2 linked regions of the Candidatus Vesicomyosocius sp. SY067_SCS001 genome follow. The protein of the gene in region 1 binds, or shares a complex with, the protein of each later gene. Links are inferred from orthologs where the notes say so. Each region holds a gene or a part of one and is shown on either strand. Other genes may lie near its edges. The genes, in order: mnmG and mnmE.

Region 1 (9,967 bases):
CTCTTCATAATTTGCTAATTTTAAAAGCTGACAAATACTTGGATCTTTGCCTTTTGTATTAACAGGATGTACACCAACTGAAGCATAAATTTGGGGGTACTTTTTCGCCAAAAATAGTACTTCATCAAAATGTTCTAAATCAATACACACACACAAGAATTTTATAACAGATAATTCTTTGGCATGAGCGATTACACTCTCAATATTACCACCAAAATTAACAAAATCTAACTTATTAAGATGACAGTGCGAGTCAACTATTTGCATAATTAATTAAAAACCAAGTTTCTGAAATAAATCTTTAGCTTGATTTTGTATCTTATTAGTTTCACTAAAATCTAATGATTCTTTGAATTTATCCAATTTAAAATTTTCTTGAATATTATTAATCCATAATCTTCGAATTAGAGTTTCTTTGATTTCTTTCTCTCCTAGTTCAATACTTTTTTTATCTAAAGCATCTTCTAAATTATTAAGAATAATTTCCATCAATTCTTGACCAACTTTACTAAGTGTGATACCACTGCTACCACCAAATTTTTGAAGATTAATATTAGGTACTTTAATTGTCTCTTTAAGCCATTTAGTATCAATTTTTAATGTGGTATTAATAACATTAAATTGATTAATCTTAATTCTTTTATCGATAAATCCATGAGTTTTATCAGATGAAGATAAAGTGGTATTATTACTATTTTTACCTAAGTTATCAATTAGTGTAACTAAATTTACATTAGTCTTATTTTGCTCCAAAATAAAATGTATTCCATCAAAAGATAGCTCATCAATAACAATTAAATCTAGAGTGCTATCATCACCGATTTCTAATACAAGGTGATCCAAATAAAAAGCATTTTTATTATTAAAACTTGGTGGATTATGCACTTCAATAAAATCAATATTTAAACGCTTATCCAAAAAGCTACTGCTAAATTGACTAATAGTTATCGGTGTTTTAAGTATATTTTGTGCATACTTTTGTACGTATTTTTTTACTATTGGATCAAATACAAACATCATAATAAGAACCAAAATAACAATTAATACTATTAAAAAATACCCTATCTTTTTCATTCCTCTCCTAATCAATTCCTTTTATTAACAAGTATCCATTATTATCGCATAATAATTATTGAATCAATTTCAATATTTTTTCAACCTTCTAAAAAAACTATTAAAATAATCTATCTAAAGCAAAATTTAATCTGACATAGTTCTAGTCTATAATTAACTAAATTAAAAATTGTTAATCATCATTAAATTTATCAAATTGCATAAAATTACATTGTTCCAAAATTCTAATAATACTTAGATTGTAAGCCTTATTCTAATTAATAATCAATGTAACATAGTTCATAACTTTATTGACTTGTTCACTTTCAAACTTCATGCCTATTAAAGTGTCCTTTAACATTCATCTTGAATAATGCGTGTTTTTAAATAAACTAATAAAATAGAAATAGAAGCGGGAGTGACACCTTGAATACGGCTTGCTTGACCAATAGTCTCTGGCTTATATAGTTCAAGTTTTTGTCTAACTTCAGCAGAGAGCGCTTTAATTGAGTTATAATTTATATTTGTAGATAATACTGTATTTTCGTTCTTACGATATTTTTTAATCTCCACTAGTTGACGCTTAATATAGCCAGCATATTTAATTTGATTTTCGATCACTCTCATTAAAATAATATCCGTCAAAAATGGCTTACCAGATTCTATTTTACTTAATATTTGATAATCAATTTTCGGTCGTTTCAGTAATTCAAATAAAGAATATTCATGACTTATATTTTGATTTAAAATCGTATTTGCCTGAGTGTCATTTGCTTGTATCCAAGTGTTTTTAAGACGTTTTTTTTCTTGTTCAACAGCCTTATATTTAACTTGAAAAGACTGCCAACGAGCCTCACTAATTAACCCAAGTTCTTTAGCCTTTGGTGTGAGGCGCTCATCTGCATTATCCTCTCTTAATAATAAGCGATATTCAGCACGCGAGGTAAACATTCGGTAAGGCTCATTAGTACCTTTTGTAATTAAATCATCTACCATAACTCCAATATAAGACTCATCTCGTTTCGGTAACCAAGCGTCTTTTTCTAATATGGCACATGCAGCGTTAACACCTGCTAACAACCCTTGAGCTGCCGCTTCTTCATAACCAGTAGTGCCATTAATCTGTCCAGCAAAATACAATCCTGATATTTTTTTAACTTCCAATGTTTGTTTCAATCCTTTAGGATCAAAAAAATCATATTCAATCGCATAGCCTGGACGTATGATTTGTGCATTCTCGAAACCCTTGATTGAATTAATAAAATCTAGTTGCACTTTATAAGATAACGATGTAGACACTCCGTTTGGATAAACCTCATTAGTACTTAGTCCCTCAGGTTCAACAAAAATTTGATGTGAATCACGTTCGTTAAAACGTACTACTTTATCTTCAATGGATGGACAATATCTAGGGCCAATACTTTCTATATTTCCAGTAAAAATAGGTGAGTCTTTTAATCCACTACGAATTAAATCATGGGTTCTATTGTTTGTATAAGTAATATAGCAAGGAATCTGTCTTGGATGTTCTTCTTTAACACCTATAAATGAAAATGTCGGTAGTGGCATATCTCCTGGTTGTACTTGCATGAGAGAATAATCCAATGTTCTTCCATCTAATCTTGGTGGTGTACCTGTTTTTAATCTATTAACACCTAAATCATAAGAACGTAATTTTATTGATAAAGCATTGGAAGGTGCATCGCCTGCACGACCACCTTGAAAATTACGTTGCCCAATATGGATAATACCGCCTAAAAAAGTACCTGATGTAAGAATAACCTTATTTGCCATTAAAGCAAGCCCCATTTGAGTCACTACACCTTTAATTCGACCGTCTTCAATAATTAAATCATCAACTGCTTGTTGGAATAAAGATAAATTATCTTGATTTTCTAAAGCATAACGAATCTCTGACTTATACAAAATACGATCAGCCTGTGCACGAGTAGCACGTACTGCAGAACCTTTTGAGGCATTTAATGTACGAAATTGTATCCCAGATTTATCAATCGCGTGTGCCATAATACCACCCATCGCATCAATTTCCTTAACTAAATGTCCTTTTCCAATCCCACCAATTGCAGGATTGCAACTCATTTGTCCAAGTGTTTCAATATTATGAGAAATGAGCAACGTACTAACTCCCATACGTGCACTCGCAAGTGCCGCTTCTGTACCAGCATGACCACCTCCAATAACAATAACTAAATAACGCTTAGATTGTTTCATATTTATGAAGTTTAAATAAACAAGGCTCGTCTTTTAACGAGCCTTGTTTATTATTAATTATTATATGTCTACTTTACTTGAGAGTCTAACTCAATAGAAAGATATTTTTTACTCATGGTCTCTAATGAAGATACGATGATTTTATCAGCATTACCTGCTGAACCAAATGCCTCAAAACGCGCTGAACAAATATCACTCATCGCATTAGTTGCTTCTTTTAAGAATTTACGGGGATCAAAGTTTGATGTATTTTCACCTAGGTGTTTGCGAATCGCGCCAGTCGACGCCATACGTAAATCAGTATCAATATTAACTTTACGTACGCCATGCTTAATACCCTCTTGAATTTCCTCTACAGGAACACCATAAGTTTGACCCATATCACCACCAAAATTATTAATAATTTTTAGCCAATCTTGTGGCACTGAAGAAGAACCATGCATCACTAAATGAGTATTTGGAATACGTGCGTGTATTTCTTTGATTCTATCAATACGCAACACATCACCCGTTGGCTCTTGAGTAAATTTATAAGCACCATGAGAAGTGCCGATAGCAATAGCTAATGCATCAACATTAGTTGATTTAACAAAATCAGCAGCTTCTTCAACTGAAGTTAACAACATGTCTAAATCTAATTTACCTTCAGAGCCATGACCATCTTCTTCGCCCATCATTCCAGTTTCTAATGATCCTAGACAACCCAATTCACCTTCAACAGAAACACCTCCTGCATGTGCTATTTTTACAACTTCAGTAGTTACATTAACATTATACTTAAATGAAGCTGGCGTTTTCATATCTGGTTTTAATGAACCATCCATCATCACTGATGAAAAGCCAGATTGAATTGAACGCAAACAAACAGACGGATCAGAACCATGATCTTGATGCATCACCACTGGAATATGTGGATACATTTCAATTGCCGCTAAAATCAAATGACGTAAAAACGGTTCACCTGCGTAGCCTCGTGCACCAGCAGAACCTTGCATAATAACAGGACTATTAGTTTTATCTGCTGCTTCCATAATAGCATGGACTTGTTCCATATTATTAATATTAAATGCTGGCATGCCATAGTTATTAGCTGCAGCATGATCTAATAATTCTCTTAACGAAATTAACATATTTTTCTCCTTTTTAAGTTTTTTTAAAATTTACTACTTTTATTATTTATATAAATAAAACTACTTTTACTCTTATTTTAATACTCTGAATCACCAACTGTCAAAATTTTCATCAAGTTTGTACCGCCAGACTTATTTTTATACATACCCTTAGTTAAGATAACAGTATCGCCATCATAAACAAAATCTCCAATTTGTAAGCGCTTAATAACGGCCTTATTTATCTCTGTCCAATCTTTTTTAGTGGACAAAAAACAAGGATGAACTCCCCGATAAAGCGTAGCCTTTTGCAAAGTAGATATCTTATCAGACATTGCTACAATAGGAATACCTGAGCTAATTCTTGACATCCATATAGCGGTTTTACCCCCTTCTGTTAAAGTAGAAATCACTCTAGCGCCCATATGATTAGCGGCATACATTGCGCTCATAGCAATGGTTTCATCAATATAAGTAAAGGTTTCATCAAGACGATGATGAGATATTTTAGCAATTGGATTTTTTTCAGCTTCAATACAAACATCGTGCATGGCTTTAACAGCATTACCGGGGAAATTACCTACTGCTGTTTCAGCTGAAAGCATTACTGCATCGGTACCATCTAATACTGCATTAGCGACATCAAAAACCTCAGCTCGAGTTGGAATTGGATTAATAATCATTGATTCTAACATTTGTGTTGCAGTAATAACTATTCGATTATTTGATCTAGCTAACTTAATTAAACGTTTTTGTTGTGCAGGTAATTGTGCATCACCAATTTCAACACCTAAATCACCGCGCGCCACCATAATTCCCACTGATTCTCTGATAATATCTAAAATAACACTCTCTACTAAGGACTCAGCACGTTCAATTTTTGAAATTACGCCAGCATCACAATCTACCTGTTTTAATAATTTCTTAATTTCACGTACATCATCACCACTAACTGGAAATGATAAAGCCACATAATCCGCTTTAGCTTTTGCTACAATTAAAATATCTTTTTTATCTTTCTTGGTTAGTGCATTAGCAGATAAACCTCCACCACGAAGATTAATTCCTTTTTTATCTGACAAAATACCGCCTTGAACCACATTGGTATTAATTTTATTACCTTTAATATCAGTAACTTCTAGTATTATTTTTCCATCATCTAGAAGCAAAATACTACCAGGTTGCACTTCTTGTGGTAATTTTTTATATGCAATACCCACCGAATATTTATTACCTAAGTTTTCATCTAAATCAGCATCAAGTGCAAAAATATCTCCATTATTCAACTTAATCTTTATGCCACCTTTAAAAGCAGCAATACGAATTTTAGGGCCTTGAAGATCCATTAAAACACCTACATAAGTTTGATTAGCTTCTGCCCAAGCGCGTACTGCCTTAACTCTGTTCAAATGTTCTTTCTCTGAACCATGTGAAAAATTAATGCGCACAACATTAACACCAGCCTCAAGAATACTAACTAATACACCATCTTTATCCGTTGCAGGGCCAAGTGTCGCTAATATTTTAGTTCTTCTAGGCAAGTTTTATAACCTCTAAAGCTCTTTGTTCTAAAACTTCTACTGCTGGTAATTTTTTACCCTCAAGAAATTCTAAGAATGCACCACCGCCTGTTGAAATATAACTTATTTTATCCTCGATACCGTATTTATCAACAGCTGCTAATGTATCACCACCACCAGCAATTGAAAATGCATTAGACTCAGCAATCGCTTTACCTAACGTTTCCGTACCAGCAGCAAATTGATCAAACTCAAACACACCAACTGGACCATTCCATACGATCGTACCTGCATTTCTCATAATATCAGCTAACTGCTGAGCAGATTTAGGTCCGATATCAAAAATCATATCATCATCAGCAACATCTTTTGATGCTTTAGTTTCAGCCTTAGCAACATCTGAAAACTCCTTACCACATACTACATCTTTTGATACTGGAATTTCACAATCTTTCATAAGCTTTTTAGCTATTGGAATTAAATCATACTCACATAAAGATTTACCTACGTTAAAGCCCTGGGCTGCAATAAAAGTATTAGCAATACCACCACCTACAACTAGTTGATCAACTATCTTGGATAACGACTCAAGCACAGTCAATTTTGTTGAAACTTTAGAGCCACCAACAATTGCAACCATTGGACGTTTAGGATTGTCTAACGCCTTACCAAGTGCATCAAGTTCTTCTGATAATAAAGGACCAGAACAAGCAATAGGCGCATATTTAGCAACGCCATAAGTAGATGCCTGCACACGATGTGCAGTACCAAATGCATCCATCACAAAAATATCACAAATAGCCGCCATACGCTTAGATAACTTATCATCATTAACCATTTCACCGACATTAAAGCGAACATTTTCACAAAGCACTACCTTTCCATTGTTCATTTCAATACCATCCAACCAATCTTTTTCTAAACGCACTTGAATGTTTAATAACTCACTCAAACGATCTGCAACAGGCTGCAGACTAAATCCATCACTGGGATCGCCTTCAATTGGACGACCACGATGTGACATTAACATTACTTTAGCACCTTGCTTCAAAGCCATTTTAATAGTTGGTAATGAAGCTTTGATACGCTTATCACTGGTAACAACACCATTAGAAATCGGCACATTAAGATCTTGACGAATTAACACTCGTTTTGAGTTTAAATCTAAATCTGATAAATTAATAACTGACATAATAATTCTCCTATATTCAATAGTCTGATCAACAAATTTAATCAGGATTTTTCAACAAGCTCAACTAACGATAATCATATATTGGCATTCGATAGTTGAATCATTTATTTAGATAGTAATACTAACCCAACTTTGGTAAAATTATTCTTAATATATACCGAAATTCAACACAACAACATTGTAACTAAATTGATATCCTTTTCAAGGATATCTTTTACGGATTTTAAATTGCAAATTTTAAATATGCAAAACTCCTCTGCTAATTTTTAGTCTTTTATATCTAAAATCTCTAGTATATCTTTAATATCAAAATACTAAACTGATTATTTATAATAACTTGTTTTAATTTTCCAATCAACTAACCAAAATTAAGTTGTGAATTTTCCATATACAAATATAACATAAGAGCACAACTAATAAGCAATACAAGACGTATCTTTTTAATAAATTAAGCAACATACTCAACCAAGCGAAGCATATTACAGGTATAGCCATACTCATTATCATACCAAGATACAACTTTCACAAACGTATCATCCAAGGCAATACCTGCATCATAATCAAAAATTGAAGAAGCGCTAAAACCACGAAAATCACTTGAAACAACTGCATCTTTAGTATAAGCCAACGTACCCTTCATTGATCCTTGTGAAGCCTCTTTCATAGCGTCAAAAATTTGTTCATAAGTTGCACTTTTGTTTAACTCACAAGTTAAATCAACAACTGAAACATCAACTGATGGAATACGAAATGCCATACCTGTTAACTTACCATTAAGTTCTGGCAATACAACACCTACTGCTTTAGCAGCCCCTGTTGATGAAGGGATAATATTCTCAAATACCGAACGACCACCTCTCCAATCTTTCATTGAAGGACTATCGACTGTTTTCTGTGTTGCTGTTGATGCATGAATTGTTGTCATTAAACCACGCTTTAAGCCCCAATTATCATTAATCACTTTAGCTATTGGTGCAAGACAATTTGTAGTACAAGATGCAGCTGAAATAATAACTTGACCTGAATATTCGATATGATTTACACCATAAACAAACATTGGTGTATCATCTTTAGATGGTGCTGATTGAACCACTTTTTTTGCACCTGCATCAATATGCGATTGACAAGATTCTTTAGTTAAGAAAAAACCAGTACAGTCAATTACTACATCTACATCAATATCACCCCATGAAAGGTTAGAAGGATCATGTGCAGATGACAAGCGAATTTTTTTACCATTAATAAAAAAGTTATCGCTATCAACTGTAATATCATCATCAAAACGACCATGGGCTGTATCATATTTAAGCATGTATGCTAAATAATCATTCTCTAATAAATCGTTAATACCAACTACCTCTAATTCTGGGAAATCTTTTGCAATTGCACGAAATACCATACGACCAATACGACCAAAACCATTAATACCTATTTTTATTGCCATTTTATTACTCCTTTTTTACTTCATTAAATTATACCATTTAGATATAAATTTCATTCAAAACACTTAAAAAGTGTCAGTCATTTTTACCATGTTTAAATGTATTATCTAACCAATAATGGCTTTTGCTTGTGCAATAACATTATCTATGGTAAAACCAAATGCTTTAAATAATTGATCTGCCGGTGCAGACTCACCAAAAGTTGTCATACAAACCACGCCACCATCTAAGCCTACGTATTTATACCATCCATCAGCAACACCTGCCTCAATCGCAAGACGCTTAACACCTGGCGTTAAAACTGAATCCTTATAAGCTTGATTTTGATCATCATAAGCATTTGTACAAGGCATTGAAACTACACGAACCTTAACATTTATTGCCGCTACCGCTTTAATTGCTAAATTTACTTCAGAGCCAGTTGCAATAAAAATAATATCAGCCACACCTTCACAATCTTTAAGAACATAACCTCCTTTTTCAATATTTTCTACTTGTTCAGAAGTTCGTTCCATTGCTATCAAAGTTTGACGTGAAAATACTAATCCTGTTGGTGCATCACCTCTAAGCATCGCCACCTTCCAAGAAACTGCTGATTCAACTGCATCACACCCTCTCCAAGACTGGAAATTAGGAATCATACGCATAGTTGCTAACTGCTCAACTGGCTGATGCGTAGGTCCATCTTCTCCTAGACCAATAGAATCATGGGTATAAACATAAATTGTACCAATTTTCATAAGTGCTGACATACGTAATGCATTACGCATAAATTCCATAAACATAAAGAAAGTTGCACCATAAACCTTAAAACCTCCATGAAGCACTATACCATTCATCATATGTGCCATACCAAATTCACGTACGCCCCATGAAATGTAATTACCATTTGCATTTTGTGCATTGACTTTAACAGTTCCTGACCAATTAGTTAAATTAGAACCAGTTAAATCAGCAGAACCACCAAACATTTCTGGCAATAATGAACCCATAGCTTCAATAGTACGTTGAGAGGCCTGACGAGAAGCAATACTTGGCATTTCATCTTGTGTTTTAGCAATAAATGAATCCATCTCAACTTCAAAGTTAGCAGGCAAATCACCTGACATACGACGTTCAAACTCAACAGCATCTACTGAAAACTCCGCCTTATAAGCTGCAAATTTAACATTCCAAGCTAATTCATCAGCAATGCCTTTTTTTTTATGATCCCATCCTTCATAAATATCTACAGGAATTTCAAATGGAGCAAAATCCCAACCCAACTCTTTACGAGTTGCTGCAATCTCCTCATTACCAAGTGGAGCACCATGACAATTATGAGTACCACATAAATTAGGCGAGCCAAAACCAATAGTTGTACGTGTACAAATAAATGAAGGTTTAGTAATTTCATCTTTAGCTGCATTAATTGCAGAA
Region 2 (10,100 bases), 880 kb from region 1 along the record:
TATTCTATTCAGTTAAGGATAATGGTCTGATGACCACTGGGTTTTCCCATTCGGAGATCTCCGGATTAAAGCTTATTTATCAGCTAACCGAAGCTTATCGCAGATTATCACGTCCTTCATCGCCTTCTAATGCCAAGGCATTCATCATATGCACTTATTCACTTGACCATATAACCCCAAATTATCTATTTATACTTTATCTATGTACTGTATAAATTTTTTGCTTAATTAACTATTTAGCAAAGCTAAACCTCTTAATCACTCAAAAAAATACTTTGCAAATAAATAAAATTCAAAACCTTATAATATTGGTGTTTATAGTTAGTATTTCACCTTGAAGTCACAAATTATGATAAATCACAATTGGTGAATTCTTTTTATTTCATTGAAAAATTAATTTCTCAATGAGAATCCATATTTTTTGAAATTGTTGTGTCAATGCAATACACCAATACAGACTATTATGATAATAATCTTCGCGTTGTTATATTGTATATTTACAAACTTTACTTCATGTATTAAATTGTTAAAGAGCTCTACACTCGAAGGCGCAGTATAAAAACTTAAACAAAACAACAATTAAAAATTTTTTTGTTTAAGTTTTCTTTGCACAATAAAAGAATACTTGGTGGAGCCAGGGAGGATCGAACTCCCGACCTCTTGCGTGCAAGGCAAGCGCTCTCCCAGCTGAGCTATGGCCCCTTTTTGCTTACAGTATAAACTATATAAACTATAAGTTTATTATAAAAGGGGACTTAATTAAACTTACGTAATAAACGATGGGCCTGAAGTAATCATAACGCAAAATTTGGTGGGTCTGGATGGATTTGAACCACCGACCTCACCCTTATCAGGGGTGCGCTCTAACCAACTGAGCTACAGACCCAAAATTATTTGTCTATTTTTATTATTTTATGCAATTATCATAAAAATTATCGCACAAATAGTGTGAGGTAATTTTTATTACCTTTATCATTATTAAACAACTTGTTGTGGACACTCATACTTTTCTTAAGGAGGTGATCCAGCCTCACCTTCCGGTAAGGCTACCTTGTTACGACTTTACCCCAGTCATGAATCACACCGTGGTAACCGTCCTCTATAAAATAGTTAAACTAGCTACTTCTGGTGCAACCCACTCCCATGGTATGACGGGCGGTGTGTACAAGACCCGGGAACGTATTCACCGTAGCATTCTGATCTACGATTACTAGCGATTCCGACTTCACGGAGTCGAGTTGCAGACTCCGATCCGGACTACGAAAAGATTTGTGAGATTAGCACCACCTCACGGCTTAGCGACCCTTTGTCCTTCCCATTGTAGCACGTGTGTAGCCCTGGTCGTAAGGGCCATGATGACTTGACGTCGTCCCCGCCTTCCTCCGGTTTATCACCGGCAGTCTCCTTATAGTTCCCACCGTTATGTACTGGCAAATAAGGATAAGGGTTGCGCTCGTTACGGGACTTAACCCAACATCTCACGACACGAGCTGACGACAGCCATGCAGCACCTGTATCCGCATTCCCGAAGGCACCAATCTATCTCTAGAAAGTTTGCGATATGTCAAGACCAGGTAAGGTTCTTCGCGTTGCATCGAATTAAACCACATGCTCCACCGCTTGTGCGGGTCCCCGTCAATTCCTTTGAGTTTTAACCTTGCGGCCGTACTCCCCAGGCGGATAACTTAACGCGTTAGCTTCGCCACTAAAGGGTACCCCCCCCAACGGCTAGTTATCATCGTTTACGGCATGGACTACCAGGGTATCTAATCCTGTTTGCTACCCACGCTTTCGTACCTCAGTGTCAGTATTAGTCCAGAAAGCTGCCTTCGCCATTGATGTTCCTTCTGATATCTACGCATTTCACCGCTACACCAGAAATTCCACTTTCCTCTCCTATACTCTAGTCTTCCAGTTTCAAATGCAGTTCCTAGGTTGAGCCCAGGGCTTTCACATCTGACTTAATAAACCACCTACGCACGCTTTACGCCCAGTAATTCCGATTAACGCTTGCACCCTCCGTATTACCGCGGCTGCTGGCACGGAGTTAGCCGGTGCTTCTTCTAAAAGTAACGTCAAAAATAATAGATATTAGCCATTATTTCTTCTTCCTAATTGAAAGTGCTTTACAACCCTCAGGCCTTCTTCACACACGCGGTATTGCTGGATCAGGCTTGCGCCCATTGTCCAATATTCCCCACTGCTGCCTCCCGTAGGAGTCTGGACCGTGTCTCAGTTCCAGTGTGGCTGATCATCCTCTCAGACCAGCTAAAGATCGTCACCTTGGTGAGCTTTTACCTCACCAACTAGCTAATCTTACGCAGGCTCATTTGATAGCGAAAGCATATATAATTAGAGGCCTTCTTTACTTTATCAAGATTATGCGGTATTAATCCGGATTTCTCCGGGCTATCCCCCACTATCAAGCAGATTCCTACGCGTTACTCACCCGTCCGCCACTCGACGCCTACTAGCAAGCTAGTATCGTTTCCGTTCGACTTGCATGTGTTAAGCATACCGCCAGCGTTCAATCTGAGCCAGGATCAAACTCTTCAGTTCAATTCTAACTATTTAGAACATCTAAAAACAATTCAAATAAATAAAATTTGCTTTATGTTCAATTTTTTTAAAAGCTTATTTGCTTTAGTTTTTAATGTGCACTTGCACAATTTTATTGTACGAGTGCCCACACAAGTTGTTTAATATATTTTTAAAGAGCAACTACAACATTAAATTGATAAAGCAATTTTTTTGCTACAGTTAAAAACAAAAAATTATACAGATAACAACTAATCTGTCAAGTATTATTTTTAACTTTATACTTTCCAGTCCTTATTTAATTAAAAATTAAGGACATTTTCATATAATATTACAAATTATAATAAAGAAAAATTAATTAAATTAAATATTAATTAACATTATCTTTACCAAGATGATAACTTAATCCTTTGAAATCACTCTATTAAGCCAATCATCAGCTTGATTAATATCAACAATTACATGATTGGAATTCACCATTTCAAGATCATTATCATTCCAACCTTTAATTCCCATTTTTAATGAACGAACCTTAGTAAAGCCCATTTGTTGCATAGTCAAAGTTGCAAGTACACTACGATTACCTGAGCGACAAATAACAACAATATCTTGGTTTATTGCTTGTACTAATTTTGGCACAGTGTTATCATAATTCCAAACACACGCACTCTCAAGTATACCTCTAGGAACATGAATTGAATTTTTAATATGCATCATATCAAATTCATCTTGCTCACGAATATCTAATAATATTAAATCTATATTTTTTTGAATCTCTTCTTCTAAGTCCCACGAAAATACCTCAATCACTGATGTTAATGCTTGTGCTACTAATTTTTGATATCTATCCATTGATTTTATTTACAATAACCTTTTTGTGTAACCATTACTGCTACTTCAACGCGTGAGCTTAGTGATAATTTTTTAAGAATTGACTTGACGTGTAGTTTAACTGTACCATCAGAAATACCCAATTCTCTAGCAATGACTTTATTACTATAACCACTAGACACCTGGCAAGCTACTTCTTTTTCTCGACTAGTTAAGGAGTCAAAAGAAGGCTCATTGTCGGTTAATTCATCCCGTAAAGCCTTTGCTAGTATATATCTCATATCTTGTGCAACAACAATTGAACCTTTGATAACTTCATCTAGAGCATCGACTAGTTCATCTGGATCCATGTCTTTTAATAAATAACCTTGGGCGCCATGTTTAAGACAACTACGTAAATCATATTCTTGGGTACTAGTAGTTAACATCACAATTGGTATTGTAATATTCTTTGTTTTGAGTATTTTTAACACTTCAAGTCCAGACATTTGAGGCATGCGTAAATCTAATAGAATAATATCTACTGATAAAGAAGGAATTTCTATCAAACCTTGCTTTGGCGAAGCAGCAGCACTGGCACTAATTTGTTTAGATTCCAATAAAGCAATGAGTCCATTACGAAACAAGGCGTGATCATCAATAATGTAGATTTTCACGATACCTTCTGGAAATTGACTATAACACGTGTACTTCCATCAACTCCTGATTCGATTTTAATACTAGCACCAATTCTTATTGCTCGTTCTTTCATAATATTCATACCAATATTATTTCCCATTACTTCACTTTCATTTTGGTCTTTTTCAAATCCAACACCATCATCTTCAATCAATAATTGACAATTAGGTTCTGCTAAAAGCAAAACACGTACATTACGAGCTTTAGCATGTTTACGTATATTAGACAATGCCTCTTGGGTGATACGCATAATTTGCATTTCTACTTCTGGAGATACTTGTAACTTCCCCTCAACCTGTAAATAGGTAGCAATACCTTCTTCTGACATAAATCGATTAAGTAAAGTTGTTAAAGAAGCCTTAATTCCTTTAGGATCTAACGGTATACGAAAATTATACATAAGTTCACGTAACTCTTGGTTTGCTTGAGTAATATTAGACTGTAGGCTTAGCACTTTATCGTTTGCATCAGATTTTTTACCTACTTTAAGTATGTTTCCAAGTGCTGTTACTTGTAATTTTAAACTATAAATAGTTTGTGCTAATGAGTCATGTATTTCTTGTGATAAAAATAAACGTTCTTGTGACAATTCCATACGTTTAGTTTGGATATCTAGCCAAGCTTTATCTAATGAAATAGCAATATTTTCAGCAATAGAACTAAGTAGTACACGCTCATCAAAAGCCAATGATGGCAATGTATCAAAAAACAAATTAAAGGTACCTAATGTTTTTCCATGATACCTAAGTGGTATAAATATCGTACCAACACTTGCTTTGGTTTGAGATTTCTTACCGACACATTGTGCACAGGTATGTACGCTAAATTGTACACAAGTATCACTTGCCATAGCCACTTCACCACAAAAACAGTCTGCACTTAATACATCTATTACTTGTCCTTGTTTATCAATTACACCCTGTGTTGCCATCAAGTGAAGCTGACTATCATCAGATAAACTACGTGCAGCACCTGATGAAGCACCAGTCATCTTAATAAGAATGTCTAAAAAGTGTGCAAATAATTCATCAATTGAATGTATTTTATTAAGTTTTGATGACACACTATATAACGTTTCTAAAGAGGCAGATTTTTTACTTAAACGCTGAACTTGTTTATTTAAAATACTCTCCATATCATCATATAAACATTGATTTTCATCAATTAGATGATTAATCGCTTTTGCAACAGGCTGAAACGTGGTTTTTTGATTATCACTTAAACGTACACTTTGACTAAACTTATAACCATCTACCCAACTTTGCAAGTCGCTAAATGGAGATAAGAAATCTTGACGAATAGACAAGTATAGGCCCAAGTAGACCAATAAAATTAGAATAACCAATAATATATCAACTACGCTAGTCATTGTATAAGAAAGCATCGCTTCATACATTAACAATGGTGAAAGCAAAATCGTGACTAAAAAGTAAATATAAAATTTAGTTTTAATATTCATTATTTTTTAGTTTAAAACCAAAAAACAGGCCTTTCTTATTTTATTTCCCAATACAAAAAGAAGAAAATATTTCATCAAGTAAATCATCCGATGAAAATTCACCAGTAATACTACCCATAAATTGACCAGCAAAACGTAAATCTTCAGCCATTAACTCTATTGCGCCATTTTCTAATTGCATAGTAGCATTTCCAATAGACACTAATGATGCTTCTAGAGCAATGATATGACGTCTTCTAGCAAGCACAATTCCTTCTGATAAATCTTCTAATCCTGAAATATTAAATAACTCTTTTCGTAATAATTTTATACCTTCTGAATACTTAGCTGAAACTGACAATTGCACAATATCATTAATCACTTCTCTTTTAATAACGCCATTCGTTAAATCCACCTTATTTTTAATCAACAATAAAGATTGATCATTAATATTTTTAGGTAGTATGGATAAATCTGGCTTATCATCTTGCGCGTCAAATACCATTAGCACTACATCAGCATGCTCAATCTCAAAATTCGCTCTCTTGATACCTTCTTTTTCTATCTTATCATGGCTATTACGTAGACCTGCTGTATCAATAATATTAAGTGGTACGCCATTTACATGAACAGTTTCTTTCAGAACATCGCGCGTTGTACCTGCAATATCAGTCACAATAGCGCTAGATTCTTGTGTAAGTGCATTAAGCAATGAAGACTTACCAGCATTGGGCTTCCCAGCAATAGCAACATTCAACCCTTCTCTTAAAATAACACCTTGTGTGGTAAATTTTAAAATAGTTTCAACTGTCTGTTTGATGTCTTTTATTTTACATTTAACTTGATCTGATTGCAAAAAATCAATTTCCTCATCCGAAAAATCTATAGTTGCTTCAACAAAAACTCTAAGCTCAATAATAGATTTAGTAAGTGCATTTATTTGATTAGAAAACTCACCCGATAAAGACCTAAATGCTGACTTAGAGGCTCGTTTTGAATTAGCATTAATCATATCTGCAATCGCTTCTGCTTGTACCAAGTCCATTTTTCCGTTTAAAAAAGAACGCTTTGAGAATTCACCTGACTCAGCTAGTTTAGCACCAATGGATATGGCAGATTCCAGTAAAGAGCGCATACCAATCATACCACCATGTCCTTGAAACTCTAATACATCTTCACCTGTAAATGAGTATGGCTTTGGGAAAAACAAAGCAATTCCTTTATCTATTTCAGTACTTTCTTGATCAAAAAATAAGCCATAATATGCATATCGTGGTTTGGGAATAAACCCAAGCATTTTTTTTGCAATAACTTTACATAATGGTCCTGATACACGCACTATGCCAATACCCCCTTTACCAACACTACTGGCTAATGCGCAAATTGTTGTTTTACCGCTATTCATTAATTTTTAAGATATTTTATAAAATACTCAGTTAGAAATGTATCAAAATCTACCAAATCAGAAGCTTCAATTTGGAGTTGTTTTTGACATGAAACCTTTGCTTGATGATCTAAATAATCGAAATGTTTCTTATTTATTGTATTAAATAAGAACTCACTCCTATATTTCTTAGATAATGAATTAGTGTAATCAAAAAAACCCTGATTACGGCTTTTCATCTGACTAAGAGCTATCGCAGAAGGTGTTAAATCTGGATTGTTAATACGACATGCTATATCTCGAATAGACACTTGATGGCTTTCACTTAATAACGCTGTACAATATTCCATCTTAGTGATAATATCAGTCCCCCACTTCTGGCGTGAAATCTGTTTACCTTTGTACATTAGCATTAATTTAGGCTTACGACCTTCATGGGCAACTAGCTGATCATTAGTGTCAATTCCAAACTGTTCTGAGGTAGAAATAGCACAAGATGGCTCAAGTAAACAAAACAACATAAACGCTTCTAAAAAATGAATTTGTGGCTTATCGATACCCAATGATAAAAGTGGATTAATATCTATCGACCTTAGCTCAACATAGCCAATACCGCTACTACTTAGCGTATTTAAAGAATTTTTATTTGACTCAAGAAACGGTTTCGGACGTACAGAAGCATAATACTCATTTTCAATCTGTAAAATATTAGTATTAAGCTGCTGATATTTCCCGTGACGTTTTACACCAATCATTTCATACTCAAAACAAGAAGTTTGCATCCCTACTTTAAGGCTGTTTATATAATGACTCAAACTGTTGTAATTAGCTTTAACACCTGCTTCATCCTCAGCTAAATTTTGATAACCAATATCTCCCATACGCAAAGAGGTAGCATAAGGCTCGTACAAAGTTGAATCATTAAATTCAACCAACGAATGGGCATGGTACCCTTTTAAGAATGACTTACATACAGCAGGTGATGCTCCAAATAAATAAGGAATTATCCAACCATAACGCACTATATTACGGATTAGACCCATATAGCCATTATCAATAAATGACCTTAACACTTCTGTAGGAGCAAATAATCTTTTATATTGTTTCCAAAATTTATTAGAAAATGAATAATTAAAATGAATTCCTGCAATAGTTTGCATAACACTACCGTAACGGTTTGCTAGTCCTTGACGATAAATTGTTTTCAACATTCCTTGGTTAGAAGTTCCATATTGAGCTATAGGAATGGTAGTTTCACCACGAATAACGCAAGGCATGCTAGTTGGCCAAAAATTTTGATCTTTAGGCAAATGATGATACAAATAATACTGCGTATTTTCTAAAAAAGATAACATCTCTACTGCCCCACTAAGCGGGGGTGTTACCAATTCTACTAAAGATTCAGAAAAATCTGTGGTAATATTGGGATGCGTTAAGGCACAGCCTAAAGCATAAGGATGCGGTACTTGAGAAATTCCACCTTTCCTTGACACTCGCAATCCTTCTTTTTCCAAACCCATTAAATTACCTTTCAATAGTATATCAAATGGTTTTAATCGTTGAATTTTTTCCTTTAATTGCAAAACAAATCCAGATATTAAAATAGTACTATTTTACATTAGGACAACTCATGAAAACAATCAAGGCAATTGTAGTTATTTTACACAACAAAAACCAAGTAATACTAAATACAAAACGTAAAAAAAGTTGATGAATAGTTTATTAAAGTTACATGATGACAGAATTATAAAATATTGAATCAAAATAACAGCCATAATTAGAGAACTAAATAAAGAGTTAGATAAATACAAATTAAGCAACTAACTCTTAATACAACTAAGATACATAAGTATAAAGGCAGAACTGTTTAGTTAAATATTCATAATATACATCTAACATACAAAGACATCTTTTGGTATTAAAGGTTAAACAATATATTAGATTGGTATTAAACAAGCATTAAATAATTGTAAACTACTACCTTCCATGAAAACATTTATCAATTCCATTGCTCTGCCAAATAAATATTGGATCACCCCATCAAACAACCATCAAAGTAATAAATGGATGAAAAACTTTAACCAAAAACTAACACAAAATATAAAACTCATCCAACTTAGAAGTAAAACCAAAATTAATAATAACTTTATACAACAACTTCACAATAAATGTAAACAACATAACGTCAAATTACTGCTTAATATCGTCAATAAAACTTTTAATGAGGCTTATTGCGATGGCTGGAATCTAACTACCGATGAGATGCTAAAATTTAACAAAAGACCTTGCGCTAATAATAAACTCTTAGGTATATCTACACACAACCTAACTGAAGCATTAAAAGCTCAAAAAATAGGCGCTGATTTTATTATTATCTCCCCCGTACAAGCTACAAGAACCCATCCTGAACTTCTGCCATTAGGCTGGGATAGTGCTAAAGAAATCGTGAATACACTCAACATTCCTGTCTACTTTTTAGGAGGTATGAAACTCCAAGATCTAAAAAAAACCCACCAACTTGGTGCACAAGGTATTGCAGGCGTCAGTACCTTTTAGAAGATTAAAATTGCTAAAAAATACATTTTAAATATTAAAAAACTCTCGTTGTTCAATAATGATCATAACATATAGATGCAAAATTAATAAAAAAAATCTTAAACATTTAAGCTAAAGACCTTGAATTAATAAAAACTAACAAACATAGATTATGTTCTTTGTGATACAAATATTAAAACTATGTGTGATCAGTATAGAACATATATAAATTGTATATGATATAATTTATCACTTAAAATAGTAAGCATTTTACTTACTGCATACGTGTTCTATTTTATACAATTTAAGCGCTATTGATGACTAATTACACGTTTCCTAAAAGTTCTTAATACCAACCCATAAAAATAAAATCAGTGATTTATCTAATAATAAAACTATCACTAATTTTATACACTAAAAACTGTTAATTTCATAGCTAAAATACGCTACGTAAGGTTGTTTGGAAACTAGTCCCTAGTAAAAACCATGTTGTATTATTAAATATATCGGCTCTAAATCAATAGTATTCTTTATCAGAACCTTTAAGTCACTCATTATAAATGAAGTTAATAATAATGCTAACTTCATTTTAATATGGTTAAAATTTTATTATCGAATTTATATAAATTTATTACCTTTGATGTTTTCAAGATGAACACCTATCCTACTAAATTAAGTTAAATGGGCGAATTACAC

The links.
Region 2: the proteins of mnmG (region 1) and mnmE are in contact, whole or in part, in a solved structure (PDB 9HIP), measured with the Escherichia coli proteins. The link is inferred for Candidatus Vesicomyosocius sp. SY067_SCS001 from one-to-one orthologs.

Annotation. Positions count from the first base shown.
Region 1 is NZ_CP054877.1:69,315-79,281, reverse strand. Bases 847-3,713 are described here. They hold mnmG (tRNA uridine-5-carboxymethylaminomethyl(34) synthesis enzyme MnmG), read right to left. Parts: upstream 3,286-3,713; coding sequence 1,408-3,285; downstream 847-1,407. Other genes in these bases: fba (class II fructose-bisphosphate aldolase), read right to left, coding at 3,354-3,713; HUW60_RS00365 (hypothetical protein), read right to left, coding at 847-1,074. In the rest of the region: HUW60_RS00370 (TatD family hydrolase), read right to left, coding at 1-267; more of HUW60_RS00365, read right to left, coding at 274-846; more of fba, read right to left, coding at 3,714-4,415; pyk (pyruvate kinase), read right to left, coding at 4,493-5,935; HUW60_RS00345 (phosphoglycerate kinase), read right to left, coding at 5,928-7,106; gap (type I glyceraldehyde-3-phosphate dehydrogenase), read right to left, coding at 7,555-8,550; tkt (transketolase), read right to left, coding at 8,656-9,967. UniProt on the Escherichia coli protein: NAD-binding protein involved in the addition of a carboxymethylaminomethyl (cmnm) group at the wobble position (U34) of certain tRNAs, forming tRNA-cmnm(5)s(2)U34.
Region 2 is NZ_CP054877.1:955,810-965,909, forward strand. Bases 4,719-7,718 are described here. They hold mnmE (tRNA uridine-5-carboxymethylaminomethyl(34) synthesis GTPase MnmE), read right to left. Parts: upstream 6,891-7,718; coding sequence 5,547-6,890; downstream 4,719-5,546. Other genes in these bases: HUW60_RS04620 (histidine kinase), read right to left, coding at 4,719-5,506; gshA (glutamate--cysteine ligase), read right to left, coding at 6,890-7,718. Outside these bases: HUW60_RS04610 (rhodanese-like domain-containing protein), read right to left, coding at 2,941-3,390; HUW60_RS04615 (response regulator), read right to left, coding at 3,396-4,025; more of HUW60_RS04620, read right to left, coding at 4,022-4,718; more of gshA, read right to left, coding at 7,719-8,452; HUW60_RS04635 (thiamine phosphate synthase), read left to right, coding at 8,856-9,425. UniProt on the Escherichia coli protein: Exhibits a very high intrinsic GTPase hydrolysis rate. Involved in the addition of a carboxymethylaminomethyl (cmnm) group at the wobble position (U34) of certain tRNAs, forming tRNA-cmnm(5)s(2)U34.